Regions from separate parts of the Chimaeribacter sp. YP20170169 genome, predicted to be linked through region 3. Evidence: predicted binding sites of a transcription regulator. Region 3 holds the regulator's gene; each other region holds the start of a gene.

Region 1 (4,379 bases), 1.1 Mb from region 3:
GCGTCAGCCCCTGGCATTTCACGGGCCGCCACAGCGGCGACCGCGAGCGGCGAGCGCTGCCGGTGCGCATCGCGGTCGGGGATGGCGAGGGGAGGTGCAGGCGGTGCTGCACGGCTACGGCATTGCGCAGTTGCCGCGCTGGCTGGTGCAGCGCCACCTGGATCAGGGAACGCTGCGGGAGGTGCTGCCAGCGCTGGCCACCGATGGCCTGCCGATGAATCTGGTGTGGCTAAAGCGTCGTGAGGGGCTGCCCAAGGTGCGGGCGCTGCGCGATCTGCTGATCGCCCGCCTGACGCCCGACGGCACCACCTGAGATCAGCGTCCGGCGATCAGTGCCTGCGCGCAGGCCCAGGCACTGCTCCACGCCCACTGGAAGTTGTAGCCGCCAAGCCAGCCGGTGACGTCCATCACTTCGCCAATGAAGTAGAGGCCCGGCACCTCGTTTGCCATCATGGTTTTGGAGGAGAGCGCGCGGGTATCGACACCGCCCAGCGTCACCTCGGCGGTGCGGTAGCCCTCGGTGCCATTAGGCTGCACCTGCCAGGCTTGCAGGCTCTCCACCAACGCCGCCTGCTGTGGTGCGTTGAGCTGCTTCAGCGTCGCCTCCGGCAACTGCCCCAGCAGTTGCAGGCACTCCACCAGCCGCTTTGGCAACAGCTGCGCCAGGGTGTTTTTCAGGCTCTGGTTCGGGTGCGCCAGCCGTTCGGCGTCGAGGTGGGCCGCCAGATCCACCCCCGGCAGCAGGTTGACGCTCACCCTCTCGCCCGGCTGCCAGTAGCTCGACAGTTGCAGCACCGCCGGGCCGGAGAGGCCGCGGTGGGTGAAGAGGATGCTCTCCTTGAACGAGACGCCATTTTGCGCCGTCACCACGGCCGGCACGGAGACGCCGGAGAGGGTTTGCAGGTGATCCAGCAGCGGCTTGTGCAGGGTGAAGGGCACCAGCCCGGCGCGGGTCGGCAATACCTTCAGGCCAAACTGCTCCGCCAGCTTGTAGCCGAACGGCGTGGCCCCAAGGCCCGGCATCGACAGGCCACCAGTCGCCACCACCAGCGCGCCAGCGCTGACCTGCCCGCCATTGAGCGACAGGGTGAAGCCATTTTCGCCCTGCTCCACCGCCAGCACTTCGCTGCGCAGCCGCAGCGTCACTTGCCCCTGCTCACACTCCTTCAGAAGCAGATCGACAATCTGTTGCGCCGAGTCGTCGCAGAAGAGCTGGCCGAGGGTCTTTTCGTGGTAGGCGATGCCGTGGCGGTTGACCAGATCGATGAAATCCCACTGGGTGTAGCGCGCCAGCGCCGATTTGCAGAAGTGCGGGTTCTCTGACAGGTAGGCGGCTGGCTCGGTGTACATATTGGTGAAGTTGCACCGCCCGCCGCCGGACATCAGGATCTTGCGCCCCGCCTTCTTGCCATTGTCCAGCAGCAGAACCCGGCGGCCGCCTTGTCCCGCCAGCGCGGCACAAAACATACCGGCCGCGCCGGCACCGATCACCACCACATCAAACTGTTCCACTGCAATACCTCTGTAATAAATAGCGTTTACGGCCGGGCCATACCTGAAAGATCTGCTACATATAAAGGTGTGCTGGCAATTTCAGGCTGGCGATTCAGGCGGCGAATTGTATGCCCCAGCGGCATCAAGTTCCAGAGTAACGAAAAGTTAATAAACGTAAGTCTTATTAACACGATGATTTTATATCGTTTTTTCAACAAAATGCGCCCTTTGGACGGTTTTTTTGTCGTAAAACGGTCATATTTCTCTTTCCGATGCACCCTGTTCTCGCGGATAATGCGCCGCGTTCATGACCACCAACTGGCGTAACGCTTATGCTACATCTGTTCGCTGGGCTGGATTTTCATACCGGCCTGTTGTTAGTCCTCGCGCTACTGTTTGTCCTGTTCTACGAAGCCATTAACGGCTTCCACGATACAGCCAACGCAGTGGCCACTGTGATTTACACCCGTGCCATGCGCTCGCAGATTGCGGTCGTGATGGCGGGTCTTTTCAACTTCCTTGGCGTAATACTCGGCGGCCTGAGTGTTGCTTATGCCATCGTCCACCTGCTGCCCACCGATCTGCTGTTGAACGTAGGATCGGCCCATGGCCTGGCAATGGTCTTCTCCATGCTGCTGGCGGCAATTATCTGGAACCTCGGCACCTGGTACTTTGGCCTGCCGGCCTCCAGTTCACACACCCTGATTGGCGCCATTATCGGCATCGGTTTGACCAACGCCATCGTCACGGACAGCTCCGTGGTGGATGCGTTGAACATTCCGAAGATGGTCAGCATTTTCCTGTCGCTGATCCTCTCGCCGCTGGTCGGCATGGGGCTGGCGGGTGCGCTGGTGTTTGTGTTGCGTCGCTACTGGAGCAGCACCAAGAAGCGCCGCCGCATCCACATGACCCCGGCAGAGCGCGAAAAGTCCGACGGCAAGAAGAAGCCGCCGTTCTGGACGCGTACCGCCCTGATCCTCTCCGCCATCGGCGTCAGCTTCTCGCATGGCGCCAACGACGGGCAGAAGGGCATTGGCCTGATCATGCTGGTGCTGATTGGTGTCGCCCCGGCGGGCTTCGTGGTCAACATGAATGCCACCGGCTATGACATCACCCGCACCCGCGACGCGGTGACGCACCTGCAGCAGTACTACCAGCAGCACCCGGATGCCCTGCCGCACGTCGCTGCGCAGACGCCGCTGGTGCCGACGCCGGAAGAGACGCTGCCGGACACGCCGCGTGAGTTCCACTGCGACAGCAGCCGCGCGCTGGTGGCGATTGACCGTGCACAGACGCTGCTGACCAACCTGCCGAGCTACAGCGCGCTGTCAGTGGATGAGCGCAGCCACATGCGCCGCCTGCTGATGTGCGTGGCGGATACTGCTGACAAGGCGGCCAAGCTGCCGAACACCAGCACCGAGGACAAACGCTTCCTTGGCAACCTGCGCAATGACCTGCTGGCGACTGTTGAGTACGCGCCGGTCTGGATCATCATTGCGGTGGCGCTGGCGCTCTCGCTGGGCACCATGTTCGGCTGGAAGCGCGTGGCGACCACCATCGGTGAGAAGATTGGCAAGAAGGGCATGACCTATGCCCAGGGCGTCTCCGCGCAGATGACCGCTGCCCTCTCCATCGGCGTGGCCAGCTACACCGGTATGCCGGTCTCCACCACCCATGTGCTCTCCTCTGCGGTGGCGGGCACCATGATTGTGGATGGCGGCGGCGTGCAGAGCAAAACCGTGAAAAGCATCTTGCTGGCGTGGGTTCTGACCCTGCCGATCGCGATTGTGCTCTCCGGTACGCTCTACTGGATTGCGCTGAAGCTGATCTGACGCTACTGCGACCCAATAAAAAGGCGGCCCTAGGGCCGCCTTTTTTACTGCCTGCTCTCCTGAAAATGACTCAATACCAGATAAGCATCGCCACCAGGCTGACCACCACCAGCCCGCATAGGGAGCTGGTCAGGATGAACTGCCCTCGCACCCGCGCGCAGCGGCGGATAAATTCAGGATCGTGATGATCAAGATAACGTTGGGAATAGATATAGCGCACCAAGCGGATCTGCTTGCTGGGCTGGCCGTGCGAGGTAAAGAAGCCGCTGCCATCGACATATTGGTAAAGCAACGGATCGCACCCGCGCAGCACCACCAGCAGCGCCCGCAAGGAGGAGAAGTAACGCGCCATATTGATGACACACACCACACATAAAGCCCAGAATAGCGCAACGGTACTGATCATGATCCCCCCTCAAGGCGATCGGCCCCACTGCCGGCAGGCCGGCCGCAGCGCGCTTTCGCCCTACGTCTGCTTTGTTTCCTGACATACTGGGGCTGTTCCAGCCCACCCCTGGATCACCGTGTTGAGCCACCGGCTCCGGCACACGCCGTGCGGTGGCTCCTCTTCAGTGTAGAAAATGAAAAAGGGTAACGGCATCCCGGTTAATAACAATTTATCCAATCAATACGCTTTTTCAATTCGATAATTTTCAAGCGGGGTCGGGTCGCCCGGCCTGGGTCATATTCCCCCTGCCACGAGGGGGCGCGGCTTACAGCCAGACGTGACCCCGCTCACGCCCTTGTGAGCACGGCACCGGTTTGCCGGGGAATTGATGATAAAATCTGAACGTTGCCAGAGAGGCTATACTTAGCTCATGCTGCTGATATTTCACATGGAAAGCGCATCAGAGGAGTGTGGTCACTCCCCTTTGGCTGGCACCTAGCCGCAACGTGTTGGCGGCGTGCCGGGTGGGAATGGGGAGGCGCGTGACGCGACCGGAACCAGTGCGGGCAGTTAAAACAACAACGATTTAGGCGAGGCGGCCAGCGGCAAGAGCCGGCCAGCACTCACCCAGTGATTTTTAACCGGCTTTATGGAAGGAGTATGCT
Region 2 (4,379 bases), 280 kb from region 3:
GCGCCTGCGCTTTAGCACCAACGCGCTGACGCGGATGCGCTACTGCTTCCCCAACGGCCAGCTCGACATGATCTGCAAGGACACGCCGGAGCACGCGCCCGCGCCGCTCAAACCGTGGTTTGCGCTGCCCAACCCGGTGGCGGAGCAGGGTTACGCCATCATCTTTGGCCACTGGGCCTCACTGGAGGGGCGTGGCGCGCCGGAGGGTATCTACGCCCTCGACACCGGCTGCTGCTGGGGTGGCGAACTGACGCTGCTGCGCTGGGAGGATAAGGCGTACTTCACCCAGCCCTCCAACCGCCAGCATGACATGGCGGAGACCGAGGCCCCCCGGGCCTCCTGATCCGCTACCAATAAAAAGGCCGCCCGGCATCTCGCCCGGCGGCCTTTTTTATTGCGCGCGTCAGGCGCCGATGATGCCGCCATCCTCACGGGTGATCATCAGTACCGATGAGCGCGGGCGCGGGCTGTTGTCCGGGAAGTGGGAGTCGCCCTCCTCGCCGGGATGCTGGATGTTGACGAACAGCGTGCGGTAGTCCGGGGTGAAGGCCACGCCGGTCAATTCGCAGGACTTCGGCCCCACCAGGAAGCGGCGGATCTCGCCGCTCTGCGGGTCGCCCACCAGCATCTGATTGTTGCCCTGCCCCTGATAGTCGCCGCTGTTGGTGTACTTGCCATCGGTCAAAATCCACAGGCGACCATCGTGGTCAAAGCCCAGCCCATCCGGGCTATTGAAGGTGTTCTCCGCCGTGATGTTCGGCGTGCCGCGGTTGACGCCCTGTGGGTGGGCGATCGGGTTGCCGCACAGCGCGTACATGTCCCAGCTGAAGCTCTCGGCGGTGGCGTCGCCGCCCTCATCCCAGCGGATGATCTGGCCGTAGATGTTGTCCGGGCGCGGGTTGGCGGCGTTAAGCGGCATCCCCTCGTCGCCACGTTTGCTGTTGTTGGTCAGGGTGCAGTAGGCGCGCCCATCATGCGGGTTGACGGCGATCCACTCCGGGCGATCCATCTTGGTCGCGCCCACCTGTGCCGCCGCCTTGCGGGCGAAGATCAGCACCTCGGCCGCGTTCTGGAAACCATTCTCCGGCGTCAGGCCATTCTCACCGAAGCGCAGCGGCAGCCACTTGCCGGTGCCCTTCAACGGCGTGCCATTGGCATCGCCATTGAACTGCGCGGCGTAGAGGGTGCCCTCATCCAGCAGCATGCGGTTGTTGGCCGGGTTGGCGCTGTCCACCTTGCCGTTGGAGACGAATTTGTAGATGTGCTCGCCGCGCTCGTCATCGCCCATGTAGACCACCAACCGGCCATCCTCGGCGACGGTAACGGCGGCATTCTCATGCTTGAAGCGTCCCAGCGCGGTGCGCTTGATCGGCGTGGAGTCCGGGTTCATCGGGTCGATCTCGACGATCCAGCCAAAGCGGTTGAACTCGTTTGGGTTTTTCGCCACGTCAAAGCGCGGGTCGTAGTCCGGCCAGTTGCGCTCCGGATCTTCCGGCTTCAGGGTATAGCGCTTCTGGTCAGCGGTGGTGGCAAAGCCCGCCTGTTTGGTGCCGAAGTAGGTGTCGAAGTTCTCTTCACAGGTGAGGTAGGTGCCCCACGGGGTCTTGCCGTTGGCGCAGTTGCCGAAGGTGCCGAGCACGCGGGTGCCGGTTGGGTCAGCGGCGGTTTGCAGCAGCGCGTTGCCAGCCGCCGGGCCGCTGAAGGTCATCGGCGTGTTGGCAGTGATGCGGCGGTTGTAGCGCGAGTCGGTGACACGCTCCCAGCGCGGGGAACCGGCAACGCGGCGCACTTCCAGCACCGAGACGCCATGCGCCGCCTGCGACTTGCGCACATCCTCCAGGCTGGTGGCCTTTTTGCCGCCGTGGGCGAACAGGTACGGCTCGTTGACATATTCATTGTTGATGGCCATCACGCCACGGTTGTCATCCAGCGGGAAGAAGCTCATGCCATCGTTGTTGTCGCCGAACTGCTGCTCCTGATCCGCCGCACTGTTGCCGCCATTCGGGTCGAAGGCTGGCGCGCCCGCGTGCAGCGGGTCGCCCCAGGAGATCAGCACGTCCGCCCGGTAGCCCTCGGCCAGCACTACCTTGTCCTCGGTGGAGGCGGCGATGCCCTTGAAGCCCAACAGTTTGCTGCCGTTGGCGCCCGTGCCCTCTGCTGCCCAGACGTCACGCGGGAAGGTGCCAATGCCGCCCAGGAAGCCCGCCAGACCCACCATCCCCGCGCTTCCCAGCAATAATTTGCGGCGGGTTGGATTCATCAGGCGGTCGGCATTCAGTTCAATTTTTTCACTCATGCTGTTTCCCTTTTCTTATTTGCGAGCGGCAGGAGGCTGCCGGCTGCCAACGATGCGGGTCAGTCTAAACAGAGAGTGTTTCAGGTTTGTTACAATTTGGCGGCGAGAGGTAGAAAAACGGCGCGCCAGCCGGGCGCGCCGCCAGCAAGATTAACGACGGCGGTCGAGGATTTCGAAACAGTAACTGTGGGAGTTGTTGTCATCCGCATCGTGGAATTCGCTGAACTGGCTCTCCCACTCATCCGGCTCGTAGTCCGGGAAGTGGGTATCCCCTTCCACTTCGGCATCAATGTGCGTCAGGTAGAGGCGGTCAGCACGCGGCAGGAACTGGTCATAGACCCGACCACCGCCAATCACCATCACCTCGGCGGCGTCGCCGGCCTCGGCCAGCGCGGCCTCGACGGAGGTGGCCCAGGTGACACCATCGTGGTCACCGGGATGGCTGCTGATAACAATATTGTGGCGTCCCGGCAGCGGGCGTCCAATAGACTCAAATGTCTTGCGTCCCATAATTACCGGTTTATTGAGCGTGTTGCGCTTGAACCACGCCAAGTCAGCCGGTAAATGCCACGGCATGGCATTTTCCATGCCAATAACGCGATCCACCGCCAGTGCAGCGATCAGGCTGATAATCATTGTTAAACCTTGTGTCGTCGGAGTGTGTTGTCGTCGGAAAGTGTAGTACCGAAAAGTGCTGTCACTATACGGAAAGGGCCAACAGCCGTCGATAGCGTCAGCGGTTCCCAACAAATTTATGAGACAGCTCTTAGCGAAGTCGCCATTTTACCGCGTATTTCGCCACAAATAGTGGCCTGCCCGCATGTTTCCTGCCCGCAAAGTGGAAAAAAGCCAGTACAAGATCGTAATTCCTACCCCGAAGGGGTTAGTAAAGCAGCAGTCACAGCGGCCCGGCGTGGCAATTATCCATAAGCGTGGTGCGAATTTCCCGCCGTGAGGCTATCATTCCCTTTTTTCCTCCTCGGCCTGTATACGATGTTAGAAACCTCTCTGTTTGTCGCGACCATCGCGGCGCTGGGCATGTTGTCGCCCGGCCCGGACTTCTTTTTGGTGATCAAGAACGCGGCGCGCTACCCGCGTGCGGCGGCGATGTTCACCGCGCTGGGCGTCATCTGTGGCGTGGCGACCCATATGTCCTACTGCGTCGCCGGGCTGGCGGTGGTGATCACCACCACGCCCTGGCTGTTCAACGTGCTGAAATATGCTGGCGCGGCCTACCTGATCTGGGTCGGCATTCAGGCGCTGCGCGCACGTGGCGACAGCAAAATGAACCTCAGCCAGCTCACCCCGCAGACCGTCAGCCTGAAGGCGGCTTTCTTGCAGGGCTACCTCTGCAACCTGCTGAACCCGAAGGCGACGCTGTTCTTTCTGGCGGTCTTTACCCAGGTGTTGCAGGTCAACTCCAGCATCGGCGAGAAGCTGTGGTACGCCGGTATTATCCTTAGCCTGTCGGTGGTCTGGTGGCCGCTGCTAGTGATCCTGTTCCAGAGCGAGCCGGTACGGCGCGGGCTGGCGAAGGCGCAGAAGGTCGTCGACCGCCTGCTGGGCGGCGTACTGATCGCACTGGGGATCAAGGTGGCATTGAGCTGATCGTCCCGTGATCCTGGCGCGGGCTACGGCCCGCTTTTTTTATGCCATTCGTTAAATCATGATTAAACCTTGCTAATGCATCCCCTGCCCTTTCTTTGATCCTGTCCACCTTCCTGATTCAGCCTGTTGTTTTATCGTCCGTTTTGGCCTGCATCCGGCAGGCCGCTATTGACGACTGACAGGAATAATAATGAAAACAGAGACACCTCACGCAACAGAGCGGGTCGGCATCACCGGCTACCTCGCCTTCTTTATCACTATCCTGCTCTTCTCCGGCCTCTTCTCCAGCAGCAGCGGCTGGTGGCGGGTGCTGGACTTCACCGTGCTGAATGGCGCGTTCGGCACGCTCAACGCGCCGGGCGATACCGTCACCTCCTTCCGCGGCAGCGGCGGCAGCGGCGCGAAAGATGGCTTCCTGTTCGCACTCGAGCTGACGCCCTCAGTGATCCTCTCGCTGGGCCTGATCGCCATCACC
Region 3 (4,379 bases):
GGGTCATCAGCTCGTTATGGCTGGGGGTGACATTCAGCCGCGGCGTCTGGTGGTAGAGCGCCAGACAGATGGCATCCAGCAGCGTGGTTTTGCCCGCGCCGGTCGGCCCGGTGATGGCAAACAGGCCGTTGCTGAGGAAGGGCTCCTGGGTAAAGTCGATCTTCCACTCGCCTTGCAGGGAGTTGAGGTTTTTCAGCCGCAGGCTCAGGATTTTCATACGGATTGCACTCCTTCATTGGCTTCACGCACCTCTTCCACCACCGCGCGGAACATCTGCCGCATCCGTTCATGGTGCGCCTCGTCCGTGTCGGTCTCCAGCGCGATGCGCCGGTCAAACACCTCCGCCACCGACAGCTCATTCAGCGTTTCGCGCGCCTGCTGATCCAGCATGTTCTGGCGCTGCGCCTTGTGGCGGCGCAACAGCACCACCTCCACCGGCAGCCCTTCGGTGAGCTGCTGGATACGGCGCTGGATGTCGCTGAGGTAGTCCTGGGTGGCGACCTCAATGTCGAGCCACACCGGGCGGGCCGGATCGGCGCTGGCGAACGCCTGCAACTGCTGCTCAATCTCCACCAAAGTGCCCTTGACCACCGCCAGCGGCTGGGTGACCGGCACCGGCAGGGTTTCGACGCCCGCCAGCGCGCCGCCGTCAAACTCCAGCAGGTAGACGCTTTTCTGGTTATTCGCCTCGTCAAAGCTGAGCGGGATGGGCGAGCCGCTGTAGCGGATGTGCTCGGTTTTCGCTACGCACTGGGCGCGGTGGATATGGCCGAGGGCGATGTAATCCACCGGCGGGAACGCCTGCGCCGGGAAGGCGTCCAGGGTGCCGATATAGATGTCGCGTACCGAATCGGTAGTAGAGACGCCGACGGTAGTGAGATGGCCGGTGGCGATGATGGGCAGCGGCAGGCCCAGTTGGTCGCGCTTTTCCAGCGCTGACTGGTGCAGGGTGTGGTAGTGGGCGGCGATGGCCTCTTGCAGGGCCAGCTGTTTCTCACTGCCGGACTGGCCGGCGCGACTGAGCAGCAGGTCACGCGGGCGCAGGAAGGGGATGGCGCACAGCAGCGCGCCGGGGGTGCCGTCGCGCTGGTTCAGCACACAGAGCTGCGGCCGGTGATCGGCCTTCACATTGGCGATCACCGTGGTATTGAGGCAGGCGAGCAATTCACGCGACTCATTGAGCGTCGCGACCGAGTCATGGTTGCCGCCCAGCACAATCAGCTGGCAGCCGGTGCGTTGCAGATCCACCACAAAGCGGTTGTAGAGCTGGCGCGCATAGCTCGGCGGCGCGCCCGTGTCGAAGATGTCCCCGGCCACCACCACCGCATCCACCTGGTGGGCCTCCACCTGATCAATCAGCCAGCCCAAAAAGGCCTGGTGCTCGGCCGCACGGCTCTTGGTAAAAAACAGCTGGCCAAGGTGCCAGTCAGATGTGTGAATCAGGCGCATAACACTCTCTCTCGGTAATCCGCTCACGCTACCGCACCCGCCCGGCGGCAGATGCGGGGATTGACGCCAGCCCCGGCGTAATGGAGGCTGATTATAAACACCCGGCTGGCACGCTGTCGCGCCGCAAACCCCCCGATGTTTGCGAGATGCTTTCCAACTTCGTGATTTTACCCTGGCAGTCGCCGCCGTTCGCCGTAAGGTAGGCACCGGGACACGGCGTGGGGGAAACATTACCGAAACAGATATTCATAAATGTGTCATAAATCTGACGCATAATGGCGGCCGCAAACAAACGTGATCGCTAACCTATTGGCAGGATTGACGATGGTAAGACGCATATTGGTGGTTGAGGATGAAGCCCCGATTCGGGAGATGGTCTGTTTTGTCCTGGAGCAGAACGGTTACCAGCCGCTGGAAGCGGAAGATTTCGACAGTGCGATAAACCGCCTGGCGGAACCCTATCCCGACCTGGTGCTGCTCGACTGGATGCTGCCGGGAGGATCCGGGTTGCAATTTATCAAGCACATGAAACGTGAGGCGCTGACGCGCGACATCCCGGTGATGATGCTCACCGCCCGCGGTGAAGAGGAAGATCGCGTGCGGGGTCTCGAGGTGGGGGCGGATGACTACATCACCAAGCCCTTCTCGCCGAAGGAGCTGGTGGCCCGCATCAAGGCGGTCATGCGCCGCATTTCGCCAATGGCGGTGGAAGAGATGATTGAGATGCAGGGCCTGAGCCTTGATCCCTCCTCGCACCGGGTGATGGCCAATGAATCGCCGCTGGAGATGGGGCCGACCGAGTTCCGGCTGCTACACTTCTTTATGACCCATTCAGAACGGGTCTACAGCCGCGAGCAGCTGCTCAACCATGTCTGGGGCACCAACGTCTACGTCGAGGATCGTACCGTGGACGTGCATATCCGCCGCCTGCGCAAGGCGTTGGAGAGCAGTGGGCATGACCGCATGGTGCAGACTGTCCGCGGTACGGGCTACCGGTTCTCAACGCGCTACTGACGCCGCGCCGGAGATTATCACGTGCTGGAACGTCTATCCTGGAAGGGTCTGGCGCTGGAGCTGGCGCTGTTCTGCCTGCCCGGCCTGCTGCTGGGGCTGCTGTTTGGCGGTCTGCCCTGGTGGCTGCTGGCCAGCGTGCTGGTCGCGCTGGGCTGGAACTACTATAACCAGCTTCGCCTCTCTTATTGGCTGTGGCTCGACCGCAGCATGACTCCGCCCACCGGCCGCTGGAGCTGGGAGCCGCTGTTCTACGGCCTTTACCAGATGCAGCTGCGCAACCGCCGCCGTCGCCGCGAGCTGGCGCTGCTGATCAAGCGCTTTCGCAGCGGGGCAGAGTCCTTGCCTGATGCGGTGGTGCTGACCACCGAGGAGGGGATCATCTTCTGGTGCAACGGGCTGGCCCAACACCTGCTCGGCCTGCGCTGGCCGGAGGACAACGGCCAGAATATCCTGAACCTGTTGCGCTACCCGGAGTTCACCCGCTATTTGCAGGAGCCGCAATTCAACCGCCCGCTGACCTTGGTGCTCAATAATGGTCACCATGTGGAGTTTCGCGCCATGCCTTACTCTGAGGGGCAGCTGCTGATGGTGGCGCGTGACGTCACCCAGATGCGCCAGCTGGAGGGCGCGCGCCGTAACTTCTTCGCCAACGTCAGCCATGAGCTGCGCACGCCGCTTACGGTGTTGCAGGGCTATCTGGAGATGATGGGCGAGCAGACGCTGGAGGAGCCGTTGCGCAGCAAGGCGCTGCACACCATGCAGGCGCAGGGCCGGCGCATGGAGGGGCTGGTGAATCAGTTGCTGACGCTCTCGAAAATTGAGGCCGCGCCGCCGCCGGACATGCAGGAGCGGGTGGATATCCCGCGTATGTTGCGCATGTTGCAGCCGGAGGCGCAGACCCTGAGCGGCGGCCAGCATCACATTGAGTTCCGCATCAATGACACGCTGAAGGTTTACGGCAATGAGGAGCAGCTACGCAGCGCCTTCTCCAATCTGGTCTATAACGCCGTCAACCATACGCCGCCGGGCACCCGTATTGAGGTCTCCTGGCAGCGTACCGCGCAGGGCGCGCAGTTCCAGGTGAGCGACAATGGGCCGGGCATCGCCGCCGAGCACTTGCCGCGCCTGACCGAGCGCTTCTACCGCGTGGACAAGGCGCGCTCCCGCCAGACCGGCGGCAGCGGGCTGGGGCTGGCGATTGTCAAACACGCGCTTAACCACCACGACAGTCGGCTGGAGATCCTCAGCGAGCCGGGGGAGGGCGCACGCTTCATGTTCACCCTGCCAAAACGGCTGATTGTACCGGATACATTGACTCATGGCGCCGCGCAGACATAATCATCGGCTTTACGGACTTTTCAGCCGGACATCCGCATGATTCTTCGGTTCTACCGGCAGGCCAGCGCCTGCCTGCTGCTTATTCTCTCGGTGTGCGCGCCGGGCGTCGCTGCCGTGCCGCCCGCGGCGGGCCACGGTATGCTCTCTGGCAACCTCTCCAGCGTGGGTTCCGATACCCTGGCGACCCTGATGGCGTTGTGGGGCGAGGGGTTTTCCCGCCGTTATCCCGGCGTTAACTTGCAGATCCAGGCTGCTGGCTCCTCTACCGCGCCCACTGCGCTGGCCGCCGGTGCGGCCCAGCTGGGGCCAATGAGCCGGCCAATGAAAAATGCCGAGATCGCCTCGTTCCGCGAGCACTTCGGCTATGTGCCCGTTGCCGTGCCGGTGGCGGTGGATGCGCTGGTGGTGCTGGTGAATCAGGATAACCCCCTGACCGGCCTGACCCGTGGGCAGCTGGACGCCATCTTCTCGGTGAACCGCCGCTGTGGCGAGGGCGGCGCGGCGCGCCATTGGGGGGACGTCGGGCTGGGTGGCAACTGGGCCAACCGCACCTTTGAGCGTTACGGGCGCAACTCCGC
Region 4 (4,379 bases), 820 kb from region 3:
GGCGTGGTCTTCCTGCCCGCCACCGCCTGCGGCCTGCTGGCGGCAGCGGTATTAAACATCAATAATTTGCGCGACATTGAGAGCGATGCGGCCAACGGCAAGCACACGCTGGCGGTGCGGCTCGGCGCGCGCAAGGGGCGGCTCTACCACGCGCTGCTGTTGGCGGGGTCAGCGCTCTGCTTCGCGCTGTTCGCCCTCTTCTACCTGCACAGCCCGTGGGGCTGGCTGTTTGTGCTGGCGTTGCCGCGCCTGTGGACGCACGGCCGCGATGTGTTGCAGCAACCGCAGGCAGAGGCGATGCGGCCGATGCTGGAGCAGATGGTGAAAACCGCCCTGCTGGCCAATGTGCTGTTTGCCCTCGGTGTGGTGCTGAGCATTTAATTCTGGCTTAAGACATGGTTAACAATTGATGATTTTGCCAACATTCGCCAGAAAGGGATATACTAAAAATTCCTGCATCAACCAGACGTTAATCCTATGAAATACGATACTTCCGAACTGTGCGATATTTATCATGAAGAGGTGAATGTCGTTGAACCACTGTTCTCCAATTTTGGTGGACGTACTTCATTTGGCGGGCAGATCACCACCGTGAAATGCTTCGAAGATAACGGGCTGCTCTATGACCTGTTGGAAGAGAATGGCCGTGGCCGTGTGCTGCTGGTGGATGGCGGGGGTTCGGTACGCCGGGCGCTGATCAATGCGGAGCTGGCGCGACTGGCGACCCAGAACGAGTGGGAAGGCATTGTGGTCTACGGCGCGGTGCGCCAGGTGGATGACCTTGAGGAGCTGGACATCGGCATTCAGGCGATGGCGGCCATCCCGGCTGGCGCGGCCAGCGAGGGCATCGGCGAGAGCGACATCCGAGTCAACTTCGGCGGCGTCACCTTCTTCTCCGGCGATCATCTCTATGCCGACAACACCGGCATTATCCTGTCCGAAGACCCGCTCGACCTCGAGTGAGGTATGACAGGCAACAAAAAGGCGCTCCCGGAGCGCCTTTTTTGTTCTGACTTTACACCTCAACGGCAGTCGTCGGGTGCGAGGAGATCAGACCTCCTCCATTTTTCCCAGCAGCGCCCGCAGGCGTTCCTGCCAGACGTGCTGCTCTTCTTTCAGCTGCTCGTTCTCACGCACCAGCGATTCACGGTGGTGGCCTGCATGTTGAACTTCTTGAGAAAGCGAGTTGTTCTTCTCTTTCAGTTCTTCAATTTCCATTTGCAGCAGGGTGATAGTGTCAATCGCCTGCTGGACTTTCGCTTCTAATTTCTCAAAAACTTCAAATGACATTCTTAAATCCTCTTATGTTCGTAAGGCGTACATCTTGTCGTGTCGTCCACTCCGTCGGATGCAGAGGCAGCAAACGGGTTTGCTTTCAAAAACAAGCGCCCTTTTCGAAACGCTGCGGCTGAATCAGCTCGGCGCGCCGCTTGAATAAAAACGATTGTATGTAGCTACCCTGCCCCTGTCTAGCCGCATCCCGGCGTAAAGCGGGGTGAGCCGAACATTTTGTCTGCAGCCAGAAACCCGTGCGGGCCAAAAGCAGGGCACGGGGCGCCCCACAGAAAAGCGAAGCGGCTTCAGGTGACCGGTTTACCGATGCGCGAATGGGGTGAATTGGCGATAAAATCACTCGAATTCGCTCATTTTTATGACACACCACACACATTTTAAGTTCGCTATTTCTCGTTTCTGCTCGTTAACGATAAATTCACAATATGCACTCATTTATAGAATGAGCACCTATTTCGATTAACCTTTGTTACACCGCAGCGAACTAACAATAACCAATGACCCTTACCCTCCGTAGGACTTCACTATGAGCCAGTTAACCAGCACTACCCTAAAAGGCCAATGCATCGCTGAGTTCCTCGGCACCGGCCTGATCATCTTCTTCGGCGCCGGCTGTGTGGCGGCGATGAAGCTGGCCGGCGCCAGTTTCGGCCAGTGGGAGATCAGCGTCATCTGGGGCCTGGGCGTCGCCATGGCGGTCTACATGACTGCCGCCATCTCTGGCGCGCACCTCAATCCGGCCATCACCATCGCGCTCTGGCTGTTCGCCTGCTTCGATGGCCGCAAGGTGGCCCCCTACATTGTCGCCCAGCTGCTGGGGGCCTTCTGCGCCGCCGCGTTGGTCTACGGCCTCTACTACAACCTGTTCTTTGTCTATGAGCAGGGCCACAATATGGTGCGCGGCAGCGTCGAGAGCCTCGACCTGGCTGGCATCTTCTCCACCTACCCGAACCCGCACATCTCCATCATGCAGGCGTTTCTGGTGGAGACAGTGATCACCGCCATTCTGGTCTGCCTGATCATGGCGCTGACCGATGATGGCAACGGTGTGCCGCGCGGCCCGCTGGCCCCGCTGTTGATTGGCCTGCTGATTGCGGTGATCGGCGGTTCGATGGGCCCGCTGACCGGTTTTGCCCTCAACCCGGCGCGTGACTTCGGCCCGAAACTGTTTGCCTTTTTTGCCGGCTGGGGCAAAGTGGCCCTGACTGGCGGCATGAGCATTCCCTACTGTCTGGTGCCGATCTTTGGCCCGCTGGTGGGCGCATCCCTCGGTGCATTCGGTTACCGTGCGCTGATTGGCCGCCACCTGCCGTGTGAGATTTGCGAGCCAGACGCCGAAGCGGCACCGCCGTCCCCGACGACACAGCGCAAAGCGTAACGATAACGCGTTCCCGGTTAACTTTTTGCAGGATAATTATGATGACGCCAGAAAAGAAATACATTGTCGCTCTGGATCAGGGCACAACCAGCTCCCGCGCAGTGGTTCTCGATCATGACGCCAATATCGTAGCGGTCTCACAACGTGAGTTTACCCAAATCTATCCTAAAGCCGGCTGGGTTGAGCACGACCCGATGGACATCTGGGCATCACAGAGTTCCACGCTGGTGGAGGTGCTGGCGCACGCTGACATCCGTTCCGACCAGATTGCTGCACTCGGTATCACCAACCAGCGTGAAACCGCCATCGTCTGGGACAAAGAGAGCGGCAAGCCGATCTACAACGCCATCGTCTGGCAAGACCCGCGCACCGCGGACTACTGCGCCCGGCTGAAAAAAGAGGGGCTGGAGGAGTACATCCAGCACACCACCGGGCTGGTGATTAACCCCTACTTCTCCGGCACCAAGGTGAAGTGGATCCTCGACCACGTCGAGGGCGCGCGCGAACGCGCCAAGCGCGGCGAACTGCTGTTCGGCACCGTCGACACCTGGCTGGTATGGAAAATGACCCAAGGCCGGGTGCACATCACCGATTACACCAACGCCTCGCGCACTATGATGTTCAACATCCACAAACTGGAGTGGGACCAGCGTATGCTGGACATTCTGGACATCCCGCGTGAGATGCTGCCGGAGGTGAAATCCTCCTCCGAGATCTACGGCCAGACCAACATTGGCGGCAAGGGCGGCACCCGCATCCCGATTGCCGGCATCGCCGGTGACCAGCAGGCGGCGCTGTATGGCCAACTCTGCGTCCAACCGGGCATGGCGAAAAACACCTACGGCACCGGCTGCTTCATGCTGATGAATACCGGCACCGAGGCGGTGACCTCCACCCACGGCCTGCTGACCACCATTGCTTGCGGCCCGCGCGGCGAGGTGAACTACGCCCTGGAGGGCGCGGTGTTTATCGGCGGCGCGGCCATCCAGTGGCTACGTGACGAGATGAAGCTGATCAGCGACTCGGCGGACTCCGAATACTTCGCCCTGAAGGTGAAAGACAGCAACGGCGTCTACATGGTGCCAGCCTTCACCGGCCTTGGCGCGCCCTACTGGGACCCCTATGCGCGCGGGGCGCTGTTCGGCCTGACGCGTGGCGCCAATGCCAACCACATCATCCGCGCCACGCTGGAGTCGATCGCCTACCAGACCCGCGACGTGCTGGAAGCGATGCAGGCAGACGCTGGCACCCGCCTGCAAACCCTGCGCGTGGATGGCGGCGCGGTGGCGAATAATTTCCTGATGCAGTTCCAGTCTGACATTCTCGGCACGCGGGTGGAGCGCCCGGAAGTGCGTGAGGTGACGGCCCTCGGCGCGGCCTATCTGGCGGGCCTGGCGGTTGGCTTCTGGAAAGATCTGGAGGAGGTACGCGCCAAATCGGTGGTGGAGCGCGAGTTCCGCCCAAGCATCGAAACCACCGAGCGCAACTACCGCTACGCTGGCTGGAAAAAGGCGGTCGCCCGCGCCCAGTCCTGGGAAGAGCACGACGAGTAACCTGCCCACCAGACTCCCCGCCTCGGGGAGTCTGCTTTTTGCCCCCTCCCCCTGTGCTACACTGCTGCGCATCTTTTCCCCAGCACAACAGGTTTGCCATGAAACGTGAATTAGCCATCGAGTTTTCCCGCGTCACCGAAGCCGCCGCCCTTGCC

Evidence for each region. The regulator PhoB, encoded in region 3, activates phosphate uptake and scavenging genes when phosphate is short. The targets are predictions, from matches to a motif close to CTGTCATAAAACTGNCNNAT.
Region 1: a site for PhoB is predicted at 1,736-1,755, ahead of pitA (inorganic phosphate transporter PitA). Genes of this name have one in related genera too.
Region 2: a site for PhoB is predicted at 2,372-2,391, ahead of ACK3SD_RS14725 (PhoX family protein). Genes of this name have one in related genera too.
Region 4: a site for PhoB is predicted at 1,639-1,658, ahead of ACK3SD_RS17160 (MIP/aquaporin family protein). Genes of this name have one in related genera too.

The regions. Positions count from the first base shown of each region.
Region 1 is NZ_CP176824.1:146,101-150,479, reverse strand. Features, by position in the region: gene ACK3SD_RS00620 (LysR family transcriptional regulator) at 1-218, shown strand, start outside; gene ACK3SD_RS00615 (hypothetical protein) at 146-313, shown strand; gene ACK3SD_RS00610 (BaiN/RdsA family NAD(P)/FAD-dependent oxidoreductase) at 316-1,512, opposite strand; gene pitA (inorganic phosphate transporter PitA) at 1,827-3,326, shown strand; gene uspB (universal stress protein UspB) at 3,397-3,732, opposite strand.
Region 2 is NZ_CP176824.1:3,229,879-3,234,257, forward strand. Features, by position in the region: gene apaH (bis(5'-nucleosyl)-tetraphosphatase (symmetrical) ApaH) at 1-343, shown strand, start outside; gene ACK3SD_RS14725 (PhoX family protein) at 404-2,296, opposite strand; gene folA (type 3 dihydrofolate reductase) at 2,447-2,932, opposite strand; gene ACK3SD_RS14735 (LysE family transporter) at 3,290-3,904, shown strand; gene ACK3SD_RS14740 (nucleoside recognition domain-containing protein) at 4,095-4,379, shown strand, end outside.
Region 3 is NZ_CP176824.1:2,945,305-2,949,683, reverse strand. Features, by position in the region: gene ACK3SD_RS13485 (SbcC/MukB-like Walker B domain-containing protein) at 1-217, opposite strand, end outside; gene sbcD (exonuclease subunit SbcD) at 214-1,449, opposite strand; gene phoB (phosphate response regulator transcription factor PhoB) at 1,774-2,463, shown strand; gene phoR (phosphate regulon sensor histidine kinase PhoR) at 2,485-3,801, shown strand; gene ACK3SD_RS13465 (PstS family phosphate ABC transporter substrate-binding protein) at 3,838-4,379, shown strand, end outside.
Region 4 is NZ_CP176824.1:3,766,115-3,770,493, forward strand. Features, by position in the region: gene ACK3SD_RS17145 (1,4-dihydroxy-2-naphthoate polyprenyltransferase) at 1-381, shown strand, start outside; gene rraA (ribonuclease E activity regulator RraA) at 478-963, shown strand; gene zapB (septal ring assembly protein ZapB) at 1,051-1,290, opposite strand; gene ACK3SD_RS17160 (MIP/aquaporin family protein) at 1,820-2,671, shown strand; gene glpK (glycerol kinase GlpK) at 2,710-4,224, shown strand; gene glpX (class II fructose-bisphosphatase) at 4,323-4,379, shown strand, end outside.